One region of the Streptomyces sp. NPDC092296 genome, then DNA from elsewhere that is predicted to be linked to it. Evidence: predicted binding sites of a transcription regulator. Region 1 holds the regulator's gene; each other region holds the start of a gene.

What was found. The regulator HrcA, encoded in region 1, represses chaperone genes, less so after heat shock. The targets are predictions, from matches to a motif close to TTNGCACTCNGNNNNNCNGAGTGCNAA.
Region 2: groL (chaperonin GroEL) is a predicted target of HrcA. The motif match lies at 4,648-4,674, and genes of this name have one in related genera.
Region 3: groES (co-chaperone GroES) is a predicted target of HrcA. The motif match lies at 4,526-4,552, and genes of this name have one in related genera.

What each region holds. Positions count from the first base shown of each region.
Region 1 is NZ_JBIVRB010000005.1:13,549-19,928, forward strand. Features, by position in the region: gene ACIQGZ_RS15025 (AMP-dependent synthetase/ligase) at 1-138, shown strand, start outside; gene hemW (radical SAM family heme chaperone HemW) at 198-1,427, shown strand; gene ACIQGZ_RS15035 (DUF3097 domain-containing protein) at 1,438-2,271, opposite strand; gene ACIQGZ_RS15040 (hypothetical protein) at 2,297-2,878, opposite strand; gene htpX (zinc metalloprotease HtpX) at 2,880-3,788, opposite strand; gene hrcA (heat-inducible transcriptional repressor HrcA) at 4,095-5,111, shown strand; gene dnaJ (molecular chaperone DnaJ) at 5,140-6,282, shown strand; gene ACIQGZ_RS15060 (16S rRNA (uracil(1498)-N(3))-methyltransferase) at 6,358-6,380, shown strand, end outside.
Region 2 is NZ_JBIVRB010000019.1:73,936-80,315, forward strand. Features, by position in the region: gene ACIQGZ_RS27365 (NADP-dependent succinic semialdehyde dehydrogenase) at 1-784, opposite strand, end outside; partial or broken gene murQ (N-acetylmuramic acid 6-phosphate etherase) at 1,117-2,022, shown strand; gene ACIQGZ_RS27375 (Uma2 family endonuclease) at 2,028-2,642, opposite strand; gene groL (chaperonin GroEL) at 2,844-4,466, opposite strand; gene ACIQGZ_RS27385 (cold-shock protein) at 4,949-5,155, opposite strand; gene ACIQGZ_RS27390 (MoaD/ThiS family protein) at 6,125-6,380, opposite strand, start outside.
Region 3 is NZ_JBIVRB010000004.1:172,885-179,264, reverse strand. Features, by position in the region: gene ACIQGZ_RS13895 (response regulator transcription factor) at 1-219, opposite strand, end outside; gene ACIQGZ_RS13890 (WhiB family transcriptional regulator) at 737-1,063, shown strand; gene ACIQGZ_RS13885 (LysR substrate-binding domain-containing protein) at 1,214-2,254, opposite strand; gene groL (chaperonin GroEL) at 2,348-3,976, opposite strand; gene groES (co-chaperone GroES) at 4,074-4,382, opposite strand; gene ACIQGZ_RS13870 (methyltransferase domain-containing protein) at 4,916-6,082, shown strand; gene ACIQGZ_RS13865 (polysaccharide deacetylase family protein) at 6,090-6,380, opposite strand, start outside.

The sequences.
Region 1 (6,380 bases):
CGCTTCGCGGTGCTGCCGCGCGACCTGGACGTGGAGCACGGCGAGCTGACCCCGAGCCTCAAGGTCAAGCGCCCGGTGGTGGAGCGGGAGTACGCCGACGTCATCGAGTCGATGTACGAGGGCGCCCGGGAGGCCTGACCGGCCCGGGGCCGCCCGGCTCGGGCGGGGCAGGGCGGCCGATGCCGGACAATGGAGCCATGCCCTCCACCCTCCCCGACGGCGAACCCGTGCCGTCCGACGGCGCCCTGCCCGACCACGCCCTCGCCGGGGTGGGCGAGCGGCCCTTCGGCTTCTACGTCCATGTGCCCTACTGCGCCACCCGCTGCGGCTACTGCGACTTCAACACCTACACCGCCACCGAGCTGCGCGCCGCGGGCACGGTCGCCTCGCAGGAGACGTACGCGGCCAACCTGGTCGCGGAGGTCCGGCTCGCCCGCAAGGTGCTCGGCGCCGCCGAGGTGCCCGTCTCCACCGTCTTCGTCGGCGGCGGCACCCCCACCCTGCTGCCCGCCGCCGACCTGGTGGCGATGGTCACCGCGATCTGCGAGGAGTTCGGGCTGGCCGAGGGCGCCGAGGTCAGCACCGAGGCCAACCCGGAGTCGGTCGGCCCGGCCTACCTGGCCGAACTGCGGGCGGGCGGCTTCAACCGGATCTCCTTCGGCATGCAGAGCGCCCGCCCCCATGTGCTGCGGCTGCTGGAGCGGCAGCACACCCCAGGCCGGCCCGAGGCATGCGTGGCCGAGGCCAGGGCGGCGGGCTTCGACCACGTCAACCTGGACCTGATCTACGGCACCCCCGGCGAGTCCGACGACGACTGGCGGGCCTCGCTGGACGCGGCCCTGTCGGCCGGGCCCGACCACATCTCCGCGTACTCGCTGATCGTCGAGGAGGGCACCCGGTTCGCCGCCCGGGTCCGCCGGGGCGAGATCCCGATGACCGACGACGACGTACACGCCGACCGCTACCTGATCGCCGAGGAGCGGCTCACCGCGGCCGGCTTCCACTGGTACGAGGTCTCCAACTGGGCCGCCTCCGAGGCCGGCCGCTGCCGCCACAACGAGCTGTACTGGACCGGCGCCGACTGGTGGGGCGCGGGCCCCGGCGCGCACAGCCACGTCGGCGGCGTGCGCTGGTGGAACGCCAAGCACCCCGCCGCGTACGCCCACGCGCTGGCCGAGGGCCGCTCACCCGGCCAGGGCCGCGAACTGCTCTCCACCGAGGACCGCCGCGTCGAGCGCATCCTGCTGGAACTGCGCCTGGCCGACGGCTGCCCGCTCGACCTGCTCGCCCCGGCCGGCCGCCGCGCCGCCGACCGGGCCCTCGCCGACGGCCTGCTGCGCCCCGAGCCGTACGCGGCGGGCCGCGCCGCCCTCACCCTGCCCGGTCGGCTGCTGGCCGACGCCCTGGTCCGCGACCTGGTCGACTGAGCGGCGCCGGTCAGCCCGGTTCGGTGACGAAGTCGATCAGCTGCTCGACCCGGCCGAGCAGCTCGGGCTCCAGATCCCGGTAGGAGTCGACCGAGGCCAGGATGCGGCGCCAGGCGGCGGGGGTGTCCACCGGCCAGCCGAGCCGGCGGCAGACGCCCTCCTTCCACTCCTCGCCGCGCGGCACCCGCGGCCAGCCGGGCACCCCGACGCTGGACGGCTTCACCGCCTGCCAGACGTCGATGTACGGATGGCCGACCACCAGGACGTCCCGGCCGGTGACCCGGGCCGCGATCCGCTGCTCCTTGGAACCGGGCACCAGGTGGTCCACCAGCACCCCGAGCCGCCGCCCCGGGCCGGGCGCGAAGGCGGCCACGATGGCGGGCAGGTCGTCCACGCCCGCCAGGTACTCCACCACCACGCCCTCGATCCGCAGGTCGTCGCCCCAGACCCGCTCCACCAGCTCGGCGTCGTGCCGGCCCTCCACATAGATCCGCGACTCCCGGGCCACCCGGGCCCGCGCACCGGGCACGGCGACCGACCCGGACGCGGTCAGGCCCGGCCGGCGGGCGGCCGCCGATGTCGGCGCGGCCGGCCGGACCAGGGTGACCACCCGGCCCTCCAGCAGGAAGCCGCGCGGCACCAGCGGGAAGACCCGGTGCTTGCCGAAGCGGTCCTCCAGGGTGACGGTGAACCCCTCGGCCGTCCGCTCGCAGCGCACCACCGCGCCGCAGAAGCCGGTCGCCGCCTCCTCCACCACCAGGTCCGGCTCCGCCGGGACCTCCGGGGCCGGCTGCTGCCGCTTCCACGGCGGGGTCAGATCGGGGCCGTACTCCCTGCTGCGCACAACGCAAGAGTGTAGGCGCGGCCGGTCACAGCCCGGGGGCGCCCCACACCGGGAACCAGCGGGTCAGGTCCTGCTCCACCCGCAGGTCGTCCCCGATCAGCGCCTTCATCTGAAGCTCCAGCGCGCTGTCTCGCTTCTCGCCGCCCCCGGCGGGGGCGAACGGATAGAAGGTGCCGCGCTTGTAGAGGTACACCAGCGCCAGCGAGCGCCCCTCGGCGTCCCGGAAGCCGACCAGCGAGCAGAGCAGCTGCGGGCCGAAGCCGTTGGCCTCCAGCTCGCTGTTGACCGCGTGCAGGTCGTTGACCAGGCCCGGCAGGTCGTCGGGGGAGTGCCGGGCCAGCAGCCAGGAGTAGCCGTACCCGTCCCGGCTGGCCTCCACCGGCGCGTCGCCCCGCTCGGTGTCCGCATCGAGCAGCGCCCGCACCTGCCGCTGCACCTCGGCGAAGGCGCCGCCCTCGACCGCGGCGAAGCAGACCGACCCCAGGCCGGTCGGCCGGAAGCCGCCCGCCGCCTCCAGGGTCACCGCCGCCGAGGGCAGCCCGAACAGCTGGTCGAGGTCCGGCCGGACCGGCTTGCGCCGGCCCAGCAGGACGTCCAGCAGGCCCACCTCAGCGGCCCAGCTCGGTGGAGATCCGGCCCAGCTGCGCCAGCCGCTGCTCCAGCGTCGGGTGGGTGGAGAGCAACTGGGAGGCGGTCTCCTTGGCGTTCAGCGCCGGGGCGAAGTAGAAGGCGTTGTACGGCTGCGACCGCCGCAGGTCCTCACTGGGGATGCGGGCGATCTGGCCGGTGACCTTGGTGAGCGCCGAGGCCAGCTCGGAGGGCCGACCGGTGAGCAGCGCCGCCGAGCGGTCGGCGGCCAGCTCGCGGTAGCGGGAGAGCAGCCGGGTCAGCAGGAAGCCGAGCGCCCACACCACCATGCTGGCCAGCGGGATCACGATCGCCGCGATGGCCATGTTGCTGTCCCGGCTGCCCCGGAAGCCGCCCCACAGGCCGATCCGGGCGATCGCCCCGGCCAGCACGGCGAGGAAGCCGGCGATGGTCATCACGGCCACATCGCGGTGCGCGACATGGGACAGCTCATGGGCGAGGACGCCCTCCAGCTCCTCCGGCTCCAGCCGCCGCAGCAGCCCGGTGGTCACGCAGACCACCGCCCGGTCCGGATTGCGCCCGGTGGCGAAGGCGTTGGGCATGTCGTTGACGGCGACCGCCACCCGGGGCTTGGGCATGTCGGCCAGGGCACAGAGCCGGTCGACGGTGCCGTGCAGCTGCGGGTACTGCTCGGGGCTGACCTGGCGGGCGCCCATGGCCCGCTCGGCGATCTTGTCGCTGAACCAGAACTGGGCGACGAACAGCCCGGCGGAAATCACCACCACGATGGGCCACGCCTTGCCCAGCAGGGCGATCAGCAGGCCGGTGAAGCCCACATAGACCAGCCCGATGAGGAACATCGTGGTCACCATCCGCCGGGTGAGCCCGCGATCGGGTGCGAAGCGGGTGCGGTGCCCGGACTCAGCCATGGCTCCTCCTCCACGTGTGCCGCCATGCGGCGGCCGGGCGGCTGCTCCTCCGCCCTCTGCCTTCGATGCTCCCACCCTCGCAGTCGAAGGGGCAGCACTCCCGGAGGTGATCCGCACCTTCGGCAGGTGTTCCGTACGGCTTCCCGCGACGGCCCGTTCCGAGCGCGGTGGCCGGGCCGTACACTGGCTGGGGCGGCTTTGGCACTCGCCCGCGCAGAGTGCCAGACCCCCGGGGGCGACGAGGCCCCAGGGGGACGGGAGCCGTCCCTCACGACAGGACAACGTGCGACGCCGGAGGTGCGTGCCATGCTCGACGAGCGAAAACTCGCGGTGTTGCGCGCCATCGTGCAGGACTACGTCGGGACCGAGGAGCCGGTCGGCTCCAAGGCCCTGGTGGAGCGGCACAACCTGGGCGTCTCCCCGGCCACCGTGCGCAACGACATGGCGACGCTGGAGGAGGACGGCTACATCCACCAGCCGCACACCAGCGCCGGCCGGGTGCCCACCGACAAGGGGTACCGGCTCTTCGTGGACCGGCTGGCCGAGGTCAAGCCGCTCTCCTCGCCCGAGCGGCGCGCCATCCGGCACTTCCTGGACAGCGCGGTCGACCTCGACGACGTGGTGACCCGCACCGTACGGCTGCTGGCGCAGCTCACCCGGCAGGTCGCCGTGGTGCAGTACCCCTCGCTCTCCCGGTCCACCGTGCGGCACGTGGAGCTGCTGGCGCTCGCCCCCACCAAGATCATGCTGGTGCTGATCACCAACACCGGCCGGGTCGAGCAGCGCATCGTGGACGCCCCGGCCCCGGTCGGCGAGACCGTGCTGGCCGACCTGCGGGCCCGGCTGAACGCCCAGGCCGGCGGGGTGCGCTTCCCGGACGTCCCGGCGCTGCTCCAGGACCTGCCCGAGGGCTTCGAGCCGGACGACCGGCCGGTGGTCGCGGCGGTCCTCTCCACGCTCTTCGAGACGCTGGTGGAGCGGACCGAGGAGCGGATCATGCTCGGCGGGACGGCCAACCTCACCCGGTTCGGCCATGACTTCCCGCTGACCATCCGCCCGGTGCTGGAGGCACTGGAGGAGCAGGTGGTGCTGCTGCGACTGCTGGGAGAGACGGCGGACGCCGGCATGACCGTCCGAATCGGTCACGAGAACGACTACGAGGGCCTTAATTCCACGTCGGTCGTCTCGGTGGGCTACGGTTCGGGCGACGAGTCCGTCGCGAAGCTGGGTGTCATCGGCCCGACGCGGATGGACTACCCGGGCACGATGGGAGCAGTACGCGCGGTGGCACGGTACGTCGGTCAGATCCTGGCTGAGTCTTAGTCGATAGGCGGAGCAAGCGGAGTCATTGGTGGCCACGGACTACTACGCGGTACTGGGCGTCCGACGGGACGCGGGGCAGGACGAGATCAAGAAGGCGTTCCGGCGCCTGGCTCGTGAACTGCACCCGGACGTCAACCCCGATCCCAAGACGCAGGAGCGTTTCAAGGAGATCAACGCCGCCTACGAGGTGCTCTCCGACCCGGGCAAGCGGCAGGTCTACGACCTGGGCGGCGACCCGCTGTCGCCCAACGGCGGCGGGGGCGGCGCGGGCGGCTTCGGCACCGGCGCGGGCTTCGGCTTCTCCGACATCATGGACGCCTTCTTCGGCGCCGCGGCCGGGTCGCGGGGGCCGCGGTCGCGCACCCGGCGCGGCCAGGACGCCATGATCCGGATCGAGATCACCCTGGAGGAGGCGGCGTTCGGCACGACCAAGGAGATCCAGGTCGACACCGCCGTCACCTGCACCACCTGCAGCGGTGAGGGCGCCGCCCCGGGCACCTCCGCGCAGACCTGCGACATGTGCCGCGGCCGTGGCGAGGTCTCCCAGGTCACCCGCTCCTTCCTCGGCCAGGTCATGACCTCCCGGCCCTGCCCGCAGTGCCAGGGCTTCGGCACCGTCGTCCCCACCCCCTGCCCCGAGTGCGCCGGCGACGGCCGGGTGCGCGCCCGCCGTACGCTCACCGTGAAGATCCCGGCGGGCGTGGACAACGGCACCCGCATCCAGCTGGCCGGCGAGGGCGAGGTCGGCCCCGGCGGCGGCCCGGCCGGCGACCTGTACGTGGAGATCGGCGAGGCCGCGCACCGGGTCTTCCAGCGGCGCGGCGACGACCTGCACTGCACGGTCACCATCCCGATGACCGCCGCCTCGCTCGGCACCAAGGTGCCGCTGGAGACGCTGGACGGGGTGGAGGACGTCGACATCCGGCCCGGCACCCAGTCCGGGCAGTCGATCCCGATGACCGGGCGCGGCATCACCCATCTGCGCGGCGGCGGCCGGGGCGACCTGATCGTGCACGTCGAGGTGCAGACGCCCACCAAGCTCGAACCCGAGCAGGAGGAGCTGATCCGCCGGCTGGCCAAGCTGCGCGGCGAGGAGCGCCCCTCGGGCACCTTCGCCCCCGGCCAGCAGGGGCTGTTCTCCCGGCTGAAGGACGCGTTCAACGGGCGCTGAGCCGTCGTCGCCCGGCCGCCGCCCGGCGGCCGGGCACCCGCGCCGCCGCCGCAGCACAGCAGTGAGGAACCGGTCATGACCGCCCCCGTCTTCGTCGT
Region 2 (6,380 bases), on a different contig from region 1:
TGTTCTGGGTGCGGCCGGTGACGGCGGTGGCGACGGCGGCGTCCAGGTCGGCGGAGGGCATCACCACGTACGGGTCGCTGCCGCCCAGCTCCAGCACCGTCTTCTTGATCTCGTCACCCGCGATCGCCGCCACCGAGCGGCCGGCCGGCTCGCTGCCGGTGAGGGTCGCCGCCGCCACCCGGGGGTCGCGCAGCACCGCCTCCACCTCGGCCGAACCGATCAGCAGGGCTTGGAAGCAGCCGTCGGGGAAGCCGGCCCGGCTGAAGAGTTCTTCCAGGTAGAGGGCGGTCTGCGGCACGTTGGAGGCGTGCTTGAGCAGACCGGTGTTGCCCGCCATCAGCGCGGGCGCGGCGAACCGGACCACCTGCCAGAGCGGGAAGTTCCACGGCATCACGGCCAGCACCACACCCAGCGGCTGCCAGCGGGTCACCGCCCGGGACGCCTTGACGGCGGCGGGGTCCGGCAGCGGCTCGGGCGCCAGGAACGCCTCCGCGTGCTCGGCGTAGAAGCGCATGGCGGCGGCGCACTTGGCGGCCTCCGCGCGGGCCTGGGCCAGCGGCTTGCCCATCTCGGCGGTCATGGTGCGGGCGATGTCGTCCCGGTCGGCGTCCAGCAGGTCGGCGGCCCTGCGCATCCGGGCCGCCCGGTCGGCGAACGGGGTGCGCCGGTGGGCGAGGAAGGCGTCATGCGCCCGGCCGATCCGGGCCTCGACCTCCTCGCGGCCCAGCGGCTCGAAGGTCTTCAGCGTCTCCCCGGTCGCGGGGTTCACCGATGCGATGGCCATGGCGGACTGCCCTCCTCGGCAACGGCGTGCGGTCGCCGTCGCACGCCTCCTTCCCGGTACGTGCGCGGCGAAGCGTCCCGTTGTACGGTCACGGCGTGTCCCCCTCCCCCGGCGAGCCCGACCGGCCCGGCGAGCCCGGCGAGCCCGCCGAGCCCGCTGACCCTGACCGGCCCGCCGAGCCCGCTGCCCCCGACCGCCCCGGCGTCCCGGGTCGGCCCGTTGACACCCACCAGCCCCTTGATCCCGACCAGCCCCTTGATCCCCACCAGCCCCTTGATCCCTACCAGCCCCGCGACACCCACCAGCCCCGCGCCGGCGACCGCCCCGGCGAGCTGCGTGACCGGTTGGCGGCCCTGCCCACCGAGGCGGCCCGCCCGGACCTGGCCGACCTGGACCTGCTGCCCACCGCCGAACTCGCCCGGCTGATGAACGCGGAGGACGCCTCCGTACCGGCCGCCGTGGCCGCCGTCCTCCCCCGGATCGCCGCCGTGGTGGACGCCGTGGCCGCGCGGCTGGCGGGCGGCGGGCGGCTGGTCTACGCGGGCGCGGGCACCGCCGGACGGCTCGGCGTGCTGGACGCCGGGGAGTGCCCACCGACGTTCGGCACGGCGCCGGGGCAGGTCGTGGGCCTGCTGGCCGGGGGTCCGGCGGCCCTGGTGGCGTCGGTGGAGGGGGCGGAGGACGACCGCGCGGCGGCGGTGGCGGACCTGATGGCTCTCTCGCTCGGCCCGGCCGACGCCCTGGTGGGCGTCTCCGCGTCCGGCCGCACCCCGTACGCGGTCGCCGCCGTACGGCACGCCCGCGCACTGGGGGCGCTCACGGTCGGCCTGGCCTGCAACCCGGACTCGGAGCTGGCGGCCGCCGCTGAGTACGGCATCGAGGTGCTGACCGGCCCGGAGCTGATCGCCGGGTCCACCCGGCTCAAGGCGGGCACCGCGCAGAAGCTGGTGCTCAACATGGTCTCGACGCTGGCCATGGTCAGGCTGGGCAAGACGTACGGCAATCTGATGGTCGACGTCCGTCCGGTCAACGACAAGCTGCGGGCCCGCGCCCACCGCCTGGTCGCCGCCGCAACCGGCGCCGCCGACGCCGAGGTCACGGCCGCGCTGGCCGCCACCGGCGGCGAGGTGAAGCCCGCCGTGCTCTGCCTGCTGGCCGACCTCGACCCGGCCACCGCCGCCGCCCTGCTCGCCGCCGCCGGCGGCCGGCTGCGCGAGGCGCTGGCGCAGAGCGGGAACCGGGCTCAGACCAGGAACCCCGAGGTGTCCAGCCCCGCCGAGAACGGCTCCGGCAGCTCCACCAGCTCCCCGAACGGCCGCCGCACCCCCAACCGGTAACTGCCGTCCTCCGGCCGCGAGTACAGCGTCGTCTCCGGGCCGCTCTCCGCGTAGCGGTCGATCAGCAGGTAATGGGGCACCTGCGCATGGGCGTACGCATGCAGCTTGGTCGCGCGGTCGTGCCCGGCGTTGCCGCTGGAGGTGATCTCCACGACCATCGCGGCCTCGGCCTCGGCCGCGTCCAGCGGTCCCTTGTCGCGCTTCCTGATCCGCTTGGCGAGCAGCTCGACCGGCATCACCACCAGGTCGGGGATGTAGAGCCGGTCCTGGCGCACGATGTGCACACCCAGCGTCTGGTAGACGTCCCAGGTGTCGGGCAGGGCGCGGCTCAGCGCCCGGTGGACCCGACCTGCGATGTAGTTGTGTCCGGTGTCCGGCAGCGGCACCAAGGTGATCTGCCCCTCGTCGATCTCGGCGCGCCAACCCTCGGGAACGTCCAACTGCTGCCAGACCTCCAGCAGGTACTCCCATGACGGCGGCTGCTCGTCCACCGCGCAGCGCTCGGCCAGTGCAGCGGTCATCCCCTGCTCCCCCTCTCCCGCACGGTCCTTCTCCTCATCACGGTAGGAGGGACCCGAGGTGCCGAAACGTTCCATGTTCCTCAGAGTCGTTCCTCAGAGTCCCACGAACGAGTGACCGGTGCCGGGCAATGCCGCAGGGCGGCTCCCCGGTGTCGGGGAGCCGCCCTTCGGTCGGGCTCTGGACGGGCTGATCCGGAAGGATCAGAAGTCCATGTCACCGCCCGGCATGCCGCCGCCGGCCGGAGCGGCGTTCTTCTCCGGCTTGTCAGCGATGACGGCCTCGGTGGTGAGGAAGAGAGCGGCGATGGAGGCCGCGTTCTGCAGGGCGGAGCGGGTGACCTTGGCCGGGTCGATGATGCCGGCGGCGACCAGGTCGACGTACTCGCCGGTGGCAGCGTTCAGGCCGTGGCCGGCCGGAAGGTTGCGCACCTTCTCCACCACGACGCCGCCCTCAAGGCCGGCGTTGACGGAGATCTGCTTGATCGGGGCCTCGAGCGCCACCTTGACGATGTTGGCACCGGTGGCCTCGTCGCCCTCGAGCTCGAGCTTCTCGAACGCCACGCCGGCCTGGAGCAGGGCCACGCCACCACCGGCGACGATGCCCTCCTCGACGGCGGCCTTGGCGTTGCGCACCGCGTCCTCGATGCGGTGCTTGCGCTCCTTGAGCTCCACCTCGGTGGCCGCGCCGGCCTTGATGACGGCGACGCCGCCGGCCAGCTTGGCGAGGCGCTCCTGGAGCTTCTCGCGGTCGTAGTCCGAGTCCGAGTTCTCGATCTCGGCGCGGATCTGGTTCACGCGGCCCTGGACCTGGTCGCTGTCACCGGCACCGTCGACGATGGTCGTCTCGTCCTTGGTGATGATGACCTTGCGGGCGCGGCCCAGCAGGTCGAGACCGGCGTTCTCCAGCTTGAGGCCGACCTCCTCGGAGATGACCGTGCCACCGGTGAGGATGGCGATGTCACCGAGCATGGCCTTGCGGCGGTCACCGAAGCCCGGGGCCTTGACGGCGACGGACTTGAAGGTGCCACGGATCTTGTTGACCACCAGGGTCGACAGGGCCTCGCCCTCGACGTCCTCAGCGATGATCAGCAGCGGCTTGCCGCTCTGCATGACCTTCTCGAGGATCGGCAGCAGGTCCTTCACGCCGCCGACCTTGGAGTTGACGATCAGGATGTACGGGTCGTCGAACGACGCCTCCATCCGCTCCAGGTCGGTCGCGAAGTAGGCGGAGATGTAGCCCTTGTCGAAGCGCATGCCCTCGGTGAGCTCAAGCTCCAGGCCGAAGGTGTTGCTCTCCTCGACGGTGATGACACCTTCCTTGCCGACCTTGTCCATCGCCTCGGCGATGAGCGCGCCGATCTGCGGGTCAGCGGCGGAGATGGAGGCGGTGGAGGCGATCTGCTCCTTGGTCTCCACGTCCTTGGCCTGCTCGAGGAGCTGGGCGGAGACGGCCTCGACGGCCTTCTCGATGCCGCGCTTCAGGGCCATCGGGTTGGCGCCGGCGGCGACGTTGCGCAGACCCTCGCGGACGAGAGCCTGGGCGAGCACGGTGGCGGTGGTGGTGCCGTCACCCGCGACGTCGTCGGTCTTCTTGGCGACCTCCTTGACGAGCTCGGCGCCGATCTTCTCGTACGGGTCCTCCAGCTCGATCTCCTTGGCGATGGAAACACCATCGTTGGTGATCGTGGGGGCGCCCCACTTCTTCTCAAGGACGACGTTGCGACCCTTGGGGCCCAGCGTGACCTTGACGGCGTCGGCGAGCTGGTTCATCCCGCGTTCGAGGCCGCGGCGCGCTTCCTCGTCAAACGCGATGATCTTGGCCATGTGGGAAGGTCCTCCATGGGGGTCCCCCCGGCCGGAGGCTGGGGGAGGGTTGGCATGCTCGGACCGCGAGGGTGCCCGCGACGGACGACCTCCTGGCCGCGTGGGTCCTTTCCCCACCGCCCCGGAAGCCTCACCGACCCGGTCCGCTGTCACTCTCAACCGGAGAGTGCTAACGCAAGATTTAGCACTCTCCCCCTCCGAGTGCAACCTCAGTCGCTGATGTTTTGGGGTGGTTGCAGATCACGGCCGGGGCGGGCGGCGGACCACCGGGGAGCCGGGCGGGCGGGCGGAGCCGGACCCGGAGCCGGACATGGCGGCGGGCCCGCACCCGAGGTGTTCGGGTGCGGGCCCGCAGAAGACCGTGTGGAGCACTGGCCGGGGTCCGCCTCGGCAGTGGTGCTGACAGCAGTCGCCGGGTGTGTCGGTCCGGGCGCTTCTTCGGTCGGTGGCCGATGAGGCAGAGTGTCGAGACAGCCGACCGGTCAGCCGGCGGCGAGGCGGACCATGTCCGCCTGCGGGCCCTTCTGGCCCTGCGAGATCTCGAACTCGACCCGCTGGCCCTCCTCGAGGGTGCGGTAGCCGTCCATCTGGATCGCGCTGTAGTGGACGAACACGTCCGCACCACCGTCGACCGCGATGAAGCCGTACCCCTTCTCCGCGTTGAACCACTTGACGGTGCCCTGAGCCATTCCAAACTCCCCTAGTACTGGGCCCTTTCACGGACCCGCACTCCGCGGACCCGGGACGAATCCGATCACTGCGGTCCCCCTGTGCAGAGCCTGGACAGTGAACGTGTCGACCGCGGCTGAATGTATCCGCATCGATGCCCTGTGCAACAGGTCAAATAGCCGAAAATTCGGAAAGCGTCTTATCGGATATCCCTGGGCAAATACCGCAGCGCCAGGCAATACGGTCCGGACATAGCGGACCTGCGCGACAATTCGCGCTCAGAATTCTGTGCCGTCCGCCGCAGCGGGGCAGGCGGCAGCGTGCGGCCGTCTCACAAGGCGGACGCACTGTCCGTACGCGACCCGAAAGGCCGCGCCCGGTCCGACCGAGCCGGAGATTCCGTGCCGGTGCGGAGGTGCCGTGCTGTGCGTTGGTACGGGGGGCGGATCGGCCTCCGGGGCACGACAGGGGTGCGGCCGAAGGTTTGGAACGCGAAGCGCCGGTACAGAAAGAGGGAGGGCCGTTCGTGCGTTGATCGAACGGTGCACTGACGACCGGAGCCACTGTATCGCGCTTCCGGAGTTCAAACATGCATGGGGCCACGATCTACCCCAGGCCCGTCCGGTCGCGGTCACCGCATTACCGCGCCGAACGCCCTTTCCGCACGTCCGGAACCCGGCGGGCCGGAAACGAACAGCGGGCGGGGACCCGACCGGGAAGGCCGGAAGCACGGCCGCGGGGCCCCCCCCCGGGGGGCGGGCCGGGGGGCGGGGGCCCCCCCCGGGGGGGCCCCCCCCCCCCCCCCCCCCGGGGGGGTGGGGGACCCCAGCCGGGCCGGGGGGGGGGGGCCCCGCCCCCCATTCCCGCCCGCCCGCCCCCGGGCGGGCGGCAAACCACCCGGGGGGGGGCCCCCGCCGGGCCGGGCGGCCCCCCCGGCCCCCGCCCCGCCCCCGGGGGGGGGGCCCGGCGGCCGTGCCGCACAGCGGTGTTCAGCAGCCGCCCGCCACGGCCGGGATGATGGAGATCCCGATGCCGTCCGGGGTGGCGGTGCCCAGGCCCTCGGCGAAGCGCACGTCGTCGTCGTTGACGTAGACGTTCACGAAGCGGCGCAGCTTGCCCGCGTCGTCCAGCAGCCGGGCGCGGATGCCGGCGTGGTTGGCCTCCAGGTCGTCGATGACGTCAGCGAGGGTCTTGCCCTCGGCGGTCACCTCGGCCGCGCCGCCGGTGTAGGTACGCAGGATGGTG
Region 3 (6,380 bases), on a different contig from region 1:
GTCGGCCGACAGCAGCCGCCGGACCGTCTCCACCCCGCCCAGACCGGGCATCCGGACGTCCATCAGGACGAGGTCGGAGCGGTCCGCCACCCACCGGCGGAGGACCTCCTCGCCATTGGTGGCAGTGGTCACCCGGTCGACCCCGGGCACCGTCGCCACCGCGCGGCGGAGCGCCTCCCGGGCAAGCGGGGAATCGTCGCACACGAGAACGGATGTCATGACCGTCCTCCGCAGCTGATCCGCGTCACGTTGAGCCTCCTGGCTGGTACGAATCGTCACCGACACGGCCAATGACGACAGGCTTCGATCGGATCGCTCGTACTGCTCGCGATCGGTCCCGACGCCCGGCGCCCGCTAACCGCCTCCGCACTCCCAACGACCGTCACTCGAATGAGTTACGGGTCGGCGGCCACCTCCACCACTCTACGTGGTCGACCCGTTACCGATCGCCGCCCGCCGCCCGAGCCGTGCGCCGCGTCCTGCACGCCCGGCGGGTCCGGTGTAGTCCCAACGAGTGCACCGGCTCCCAGGACACGCCACCACCCGGCTTGTACTCTTAGTCCTTTTTCATGGGATTTGGGTAGAGAGAGCCTGTTGTGCAACTCACTGGGCATCTTGTCCTATAGATCTCTCCGTAGGTCATATTTCCATGTGTTCGCACTGACGTCCCGGAGCCTCGCCGTGACGGCCGACGCAGCCGCCCCCGAGCCTCGCGAAACCCTTGAGGGGATGAGCCATGGCAGACTTCTCTCGCCTTCCCGGCCCCAACGCTGACCTGTGGGACTGGCAGCTCTCGGCCGCCTGCCGCGGTGTGGACAGCTCCCTGTTCTTCCATCCGGAGGGCGAGCGCGGCGCCGCCCGCAGCTCGCGCGAGCAGGCCGCCAAGGAGGTGTGCATGCGCTGTCCGGTCCGCACGCAGTGCGCCACCCACGCGCTGACCGTCCGCGAACCGTACGGGGTGTGGGGCGGCCTGACCGAGGACGAACGCGAGGAGCTCCAGGGCCGGGCCCGGCACCGCCTGGTGGAGATCCCGCTGATCGCGCCGTCGACCGGACCGTGTTGAACGGCGGCCCCGCAGTGCGCCGGGCCGCCGGGCCGTACGGGACCACTCATGCAGGATCGTTTCTGCAATGCGCCGACCCGGACCGGACGACGCCGGGCCGCCCACCCGCAAACCGGCCGCCGGCCGCCGGCCCGCCAACCGCCCGAGCTGTCAGCCGACGGGCTGGGCCAGGCGTCCGGCCGCCACCCTGGTCAGCCGGTCCAGCATCAGCTCCACCGCCGGCACCCCCGCCAGGTCCGGCAGGGTGAGCGCCACCACCTGCCGCGCCGCGGGCGGGGTCAGCTCCACCACCGCGACGCCCGTGTGCCGTACCGACTCCAGCGCCAACCCCGGCAGCACCGCCACTCCCAGCCCGGCCGCGACCAGGCCCACCACGGCGGGGTAGTCGTCGGTGGCGAAGTCGATGCTCGGCTCGAAGCCCGCCCGGCGGCACAGCTCCACGAGATGGCCCCGGCACTGCGGGCAACCCGCGATCCACTGCTCCCCGGCCAGCTCCACCAGCCCGACCGGCCGGCCCGCGCCGCGCTCCGCCAGCGGATGCCCGGCGGACACCAGCGCGACCAGCCGGTCGTCCAGCAGCGGGCGGACCACCAGCTCCGACCAGTCACCCGCAGCGGCGGACGCCGCCGCCTCCAGCGCGGCCTCGGCCCGCGCCTCGCGCCGGGAGCCATGGCCGCCGGCCGCCACCGGCTCCTCCTGGTGGACCGGCGGCTGCTCCCGTACCGGCAGCGGCAGATCCGGGTAGCGGAAGGCCAGCGCCACTTCGCACTCCCCGGCCCGCAGCATCGCCAGCGCCTCCGGCGGCTCGGCCTCCACCAGTGAGACCCGCACCCCCGGGTGCGAGGCCCGCACCTCCGCGACCGCGCGCGGCACCAGGGTGGAGCTGGCGGTCGGGAAGGAGACCAGCCGCACCCGCCCGGCCCGCAGCCCGGCGATGGCGGCGACCTCCTCCTCGGCGGCGGTGAGCCCGGCGAGGATGCCGCCCGCGTGCTTGAGCAGCACCCGGCCCGCCTCGGTGAGCTGCATGCCCCGGCCGGAGCGGGCCACCAGCGGCGTACCGACCGACTTCTCCAGCGCCTTCATCTGCTGGCTGACCGCCGGCTGGGTGCAGCCCAGCTCCCGGGCGGCGGCGGAGAAGGAGCCGGTCCGGGCCGCCGCCCGCAGGACCCTGAGATGACGTGCCTCGATCATTCCCCAATCATAAGCAGTGCTTTGAGAAACGACCGGGGCCTGTGCCCGCCGCGAGGAAGCGGCGGGCACAGGCCCCGGAAGGGATGCGCTGCGTCAGTGCGAGTGGCCGTGGCCGCCGTGCGAGTGGCCGGCCTCCGGCTCCTCCTCCTTCTTCTCCACCACCAGGGTCTCGGTGGTGAGCAGCAGGGAGGCGATGGAGGCGGCGTTCTCCAGGGCGGAGCGGGTGACCTTGACCGGGTCGATGACGCCGGCCTTGATCAGGTCGCCGTACTCGCCGGTGGCGGCGTTGAAGCCCTGCCCGGCGTCCAGCTCGGCCACCTTGGCGGTGATCACGTAGCCCTCGAGGCCCGCGTTCTGGGCGATCCAGCGCAGCGGCTCGACCAGCGCGCGGCGGACGACCGCGACACCGGTGGCCTCGTCGCCGGTCAGGCCCAGGCCGTCCTCCAGCACCTTGGCGGAGTGGACCAGGGAGGCGCCGCCGCCGGCGACGATGCCCTCCTCGACCGCCGCGCGGGTCGCCGAGATGGCGTCCTCAAGGCGGTGCTTCTTCTCCTTGAGCTCCACCTCGGTGGCGGCGCCGACCCGGATGACGCAGACGCCGCCGGCCAGCTTGGCCAGCCGCTCCTGCAGCTTCTCGCGGTCCCAGTCGGAGTCGGTGCCGGCGATCTCGGCCTTGATCTGCGCGACCCGGCCGGTGACCTCCTCCGAGGAGCCCGCACCGTCGACGACCGTGGTGTCGTCCTTGGTGACGGTCACCCGGCGGGCGCTGCCCAGCACGTCCAGACCGGCCTGGTCGAGCTTGAGGCCGACCTCCTCCGCGATGACGGTGGCACCGGTCAGGGTGGCCAGGTCACCGAGCATGGCCTTGCGGCGGTCACCGAAGCCGGGGGCCTTCACCGCGACGGCGTTGAAGGTGCCGCGGATCTTGTTGACCACCAGGGTCGACAGGGCTTCGCCCTCGACGTCCTCGGCGATGATCAGCAGCGGCTTGCTGGCGCCACCCTGGAGGATCTTCTCCAGCAGCGGCAGCAGGTCCTGGATGGAGGAGATCTTGCCCTGGTGGATCAGGATGTACGGGTCCTCCAGGACGGCCTCCATCCGCTCCTGGTCGGTCACCATGTACGGCGACAGGTAGCCCTTGTCGAACTGCATGCCCTCGGTGAAGTCCAGCTCCAGGCCGAAGGTGTTCGACTCCTCGACGGTGATCACACCGTCCTTGCCGACCTTGTCCATCGCCTCGGCGATCAGATCGCCGACCTGCTGGTCCTGGGCGGACAGCGCGGCCACGGCGGCGATGTCGTCCTTGCCCTCGATCTCACGGGCGATGGCGAGCAGGTGCTCCGAGACGGCCGCGACGGCGGCGTCGATGCCCTTCTTCAGAGCGGCGGGGCCGGTGCCCGCCACGACGTTGCGCAGACCCTCGTTGACCAGGGCCTGGGCCAGCACGGTGGCGGTGGTGGTGCCGTCACCCGCGACGTCGTTGGTCTTGGTGGCGACCTCCTTGACGAGCTGCGCGCCAAGGTTCTCGTACGGGTCGTCCAGCTCCACCTCACGGGCGATGGTGACACCGTCGTTGGTGATGGTGGGAGCACCGAACTTCTTGTCGATGACGACATTGCGGCCCTTGGGGCCGATCGTCACCTTCACGGTGTCGGCGAGCTTGTTGACGCCGCGCTCAAGCGAGCGGCGCGCGTCCTCGTTGAACTGCAGGATCTTCGCCATCGTTGCGTCTTTTCCCTCTCAACAACCGCGCCCCGGGACCCCGGTCACTGCTGACAGGGAGCCCGGGGCGGGTCACGACTCTACGGTGAGCGTCGAATTACTTCTCGATGATCGCGAGGACGTCGCGAGCCGAGAGGACGAGGTACTCCTCGCCGTTGTACTTGACCTCGGTGCCGCCGTACTTGCTGTACAGCACGACATCGCCGACGGCGACGTCCAGCGGGAGACGCTGGCCGTCCTCGAAGCGACCCGGGCCCACGGCCAGGACGACGCCCTCCTGGGGCTTCTCCTTGGCAGTGTCCGGGATGACCAGGCCAGAGGCCGTGGTGGTCTCGGCGTCGAGCGGCTGGACCACAATGCGGTCCTCGAGCGGCTTGATGGCAACCTTGGTGCTGGCGGTCGTCACGTCCGACCTCCCCCTTCGGAGATCTCACGGGGTTGTCTAAAGGTAGGTGGCGACCTGGCCGGCCCGTCGTCGCGGGTGCCGGACCTGCCTCGTCGCGTTAGCACCCTCCTGGGGAGAGTGCCAAGGACGACCATAGGGGGCGTCTAGCACTCAGTCAACCAGAGTGCTAACCAGTGGCTGGTCTCGCTGACCGGAGACGGGTACCGACGGGGGTCGTCCTGGCGGCTGTCCGTAGGGGGTTGGGGGCGCGCGGCGGGGCCTGCCGGCCTTGAGAACGGCCCAGGAAACGGCAGGCGCCATGGGCGTGTCGCGGCCCCCAGGGGCGCGAGGAACTGCGCGAACACTCAGCCCCGCACCCCCAGGGGCGCGAGGAACTGCGCGAACAACCCCCACCTCCGTGGCGCGCCGCACAACGCCCCGCGCCCCGAGTGGCATCACCGCACAGCCCGCACCCGACCGAAGCACCCCCACCGAAGCACCCCCACCGAAGCACCCCCACCGAAGCGCCCGCACCGAAGCGGGAGAATGGCCGAGTGGAGATCGACGCGTTCCAGGAGCTTCAGTCCGGCGAGGGGCAGGCCCTGCTGGCCCTGCTGCGCGACTACGACCCCGGCCAGGAGCTGGCCCTCGCCACCCGGCTGCGCCGCGAGCACCCCGCCGAGCTGGTCTCGGCCGCCCTCGGTCAGGCCCGGCTGCGCCAGCGCGCCCGCGCCAAGTTCGGCGGCGACGCCGACCGGATGTACTTCACCCCGGACGGGGTCGAGCAGGCCACCCGCACCACGGTCGGCGAGTGGCGGGCCCGCCGGTTCGCCGCGCTGGGGGTGCGGCGGCTGGCCGACCTCTGCTGCGGGGTCGGCGGCGACGCCGTCGCGCTGGCTCGGGCCGGTATCGCGGTGCTCGCGGTGGACCGCTCGCCGCTGGCCTGCGCCGCCGCCGAGGCCAACGCGCGGGCGCTGGGAGTGGCCGACCTGGTCGAGGTGCGCTGCGCGGACGTGGCCGAGGTGGACCTGACCGGATACGACGCGGTCTTCACCGACCCGGCGCGCCGGGGGGCGCGCGGCCGGATCTTCGACCCGGAGGCGTACTCCCCGCCGCTCTCCTGGGCCGTCGCCGCCGCCCGGCGCACCCCGTACGCCGCACTGAAGATCGCCCCCGGCGTGCCGCACGAGGCGGTGCCCGCGGACGCCGAGGCCGAGTGGGTCTCGGACGGCGGGGACGTCAAGGAGGCCGTGCTCTGGTTCGGCACCGGCGCCGCGCAGCCGCACCGCGCCACCCTGCTGCCCGGCGGCCACACGCTGACCGGCGGCCGGCTGCCCGACCCGGCCGTGGGCCCGGTGCGCCGCAACCTCTACGAGCCGGACGGCGCCGTGATCCGCGCCCACCTGGTGGCGGAGGTCGCGGAGCGGGTCGGGGGCGGCCTGCTCGATCCAACCATCGCCTACCTCGCCTCCGACACCCTGGTGCCCACCCCGTACGCCACCGCGTACGAGATCACCGACACCCTGCCGTTCAACCTCAAGCGGCTGCGGGCGCTGCTGCGCGAGCGCGGGGTCGGCACGGTGGTGGTCAAGAAGCGCGGCTCCGCCGTGGAGCCGGAGGAGCTGCGCCGCAAGCTCCGGCCGCAGGGCCCGAACTCCTGCACGGTGTTCCTGACCCGGGTGGCGGGCGCGCCCACCGTACTGCTGGGGCAACCGGCCTGACGGCGGGTCAGCCGGAGGTGCCCAGGTAGTCGTCGAGCCGGCCCACCGCGAAGCCCTGCTGCTGGATGCGGTGCAGCAGCGCGGCGAACATCTGGGTCATGGTGTGCCCCTTGAGCTCGGACGGGCCCCGGAAGTGGGCCAGGATGACGTCACCGGGGCGCAGCTTCTTGTCGGGGGCCTGGTACTGCATGTCGGTGATCTGCATCGACTCCTTCCAGAGCACCACGGCCTTGATCCCGCACTCCTTGGCCGCCTGGAGGGTGGCGGCGTTGTAGTTCCCGTACGGCGGCCGCAGCAG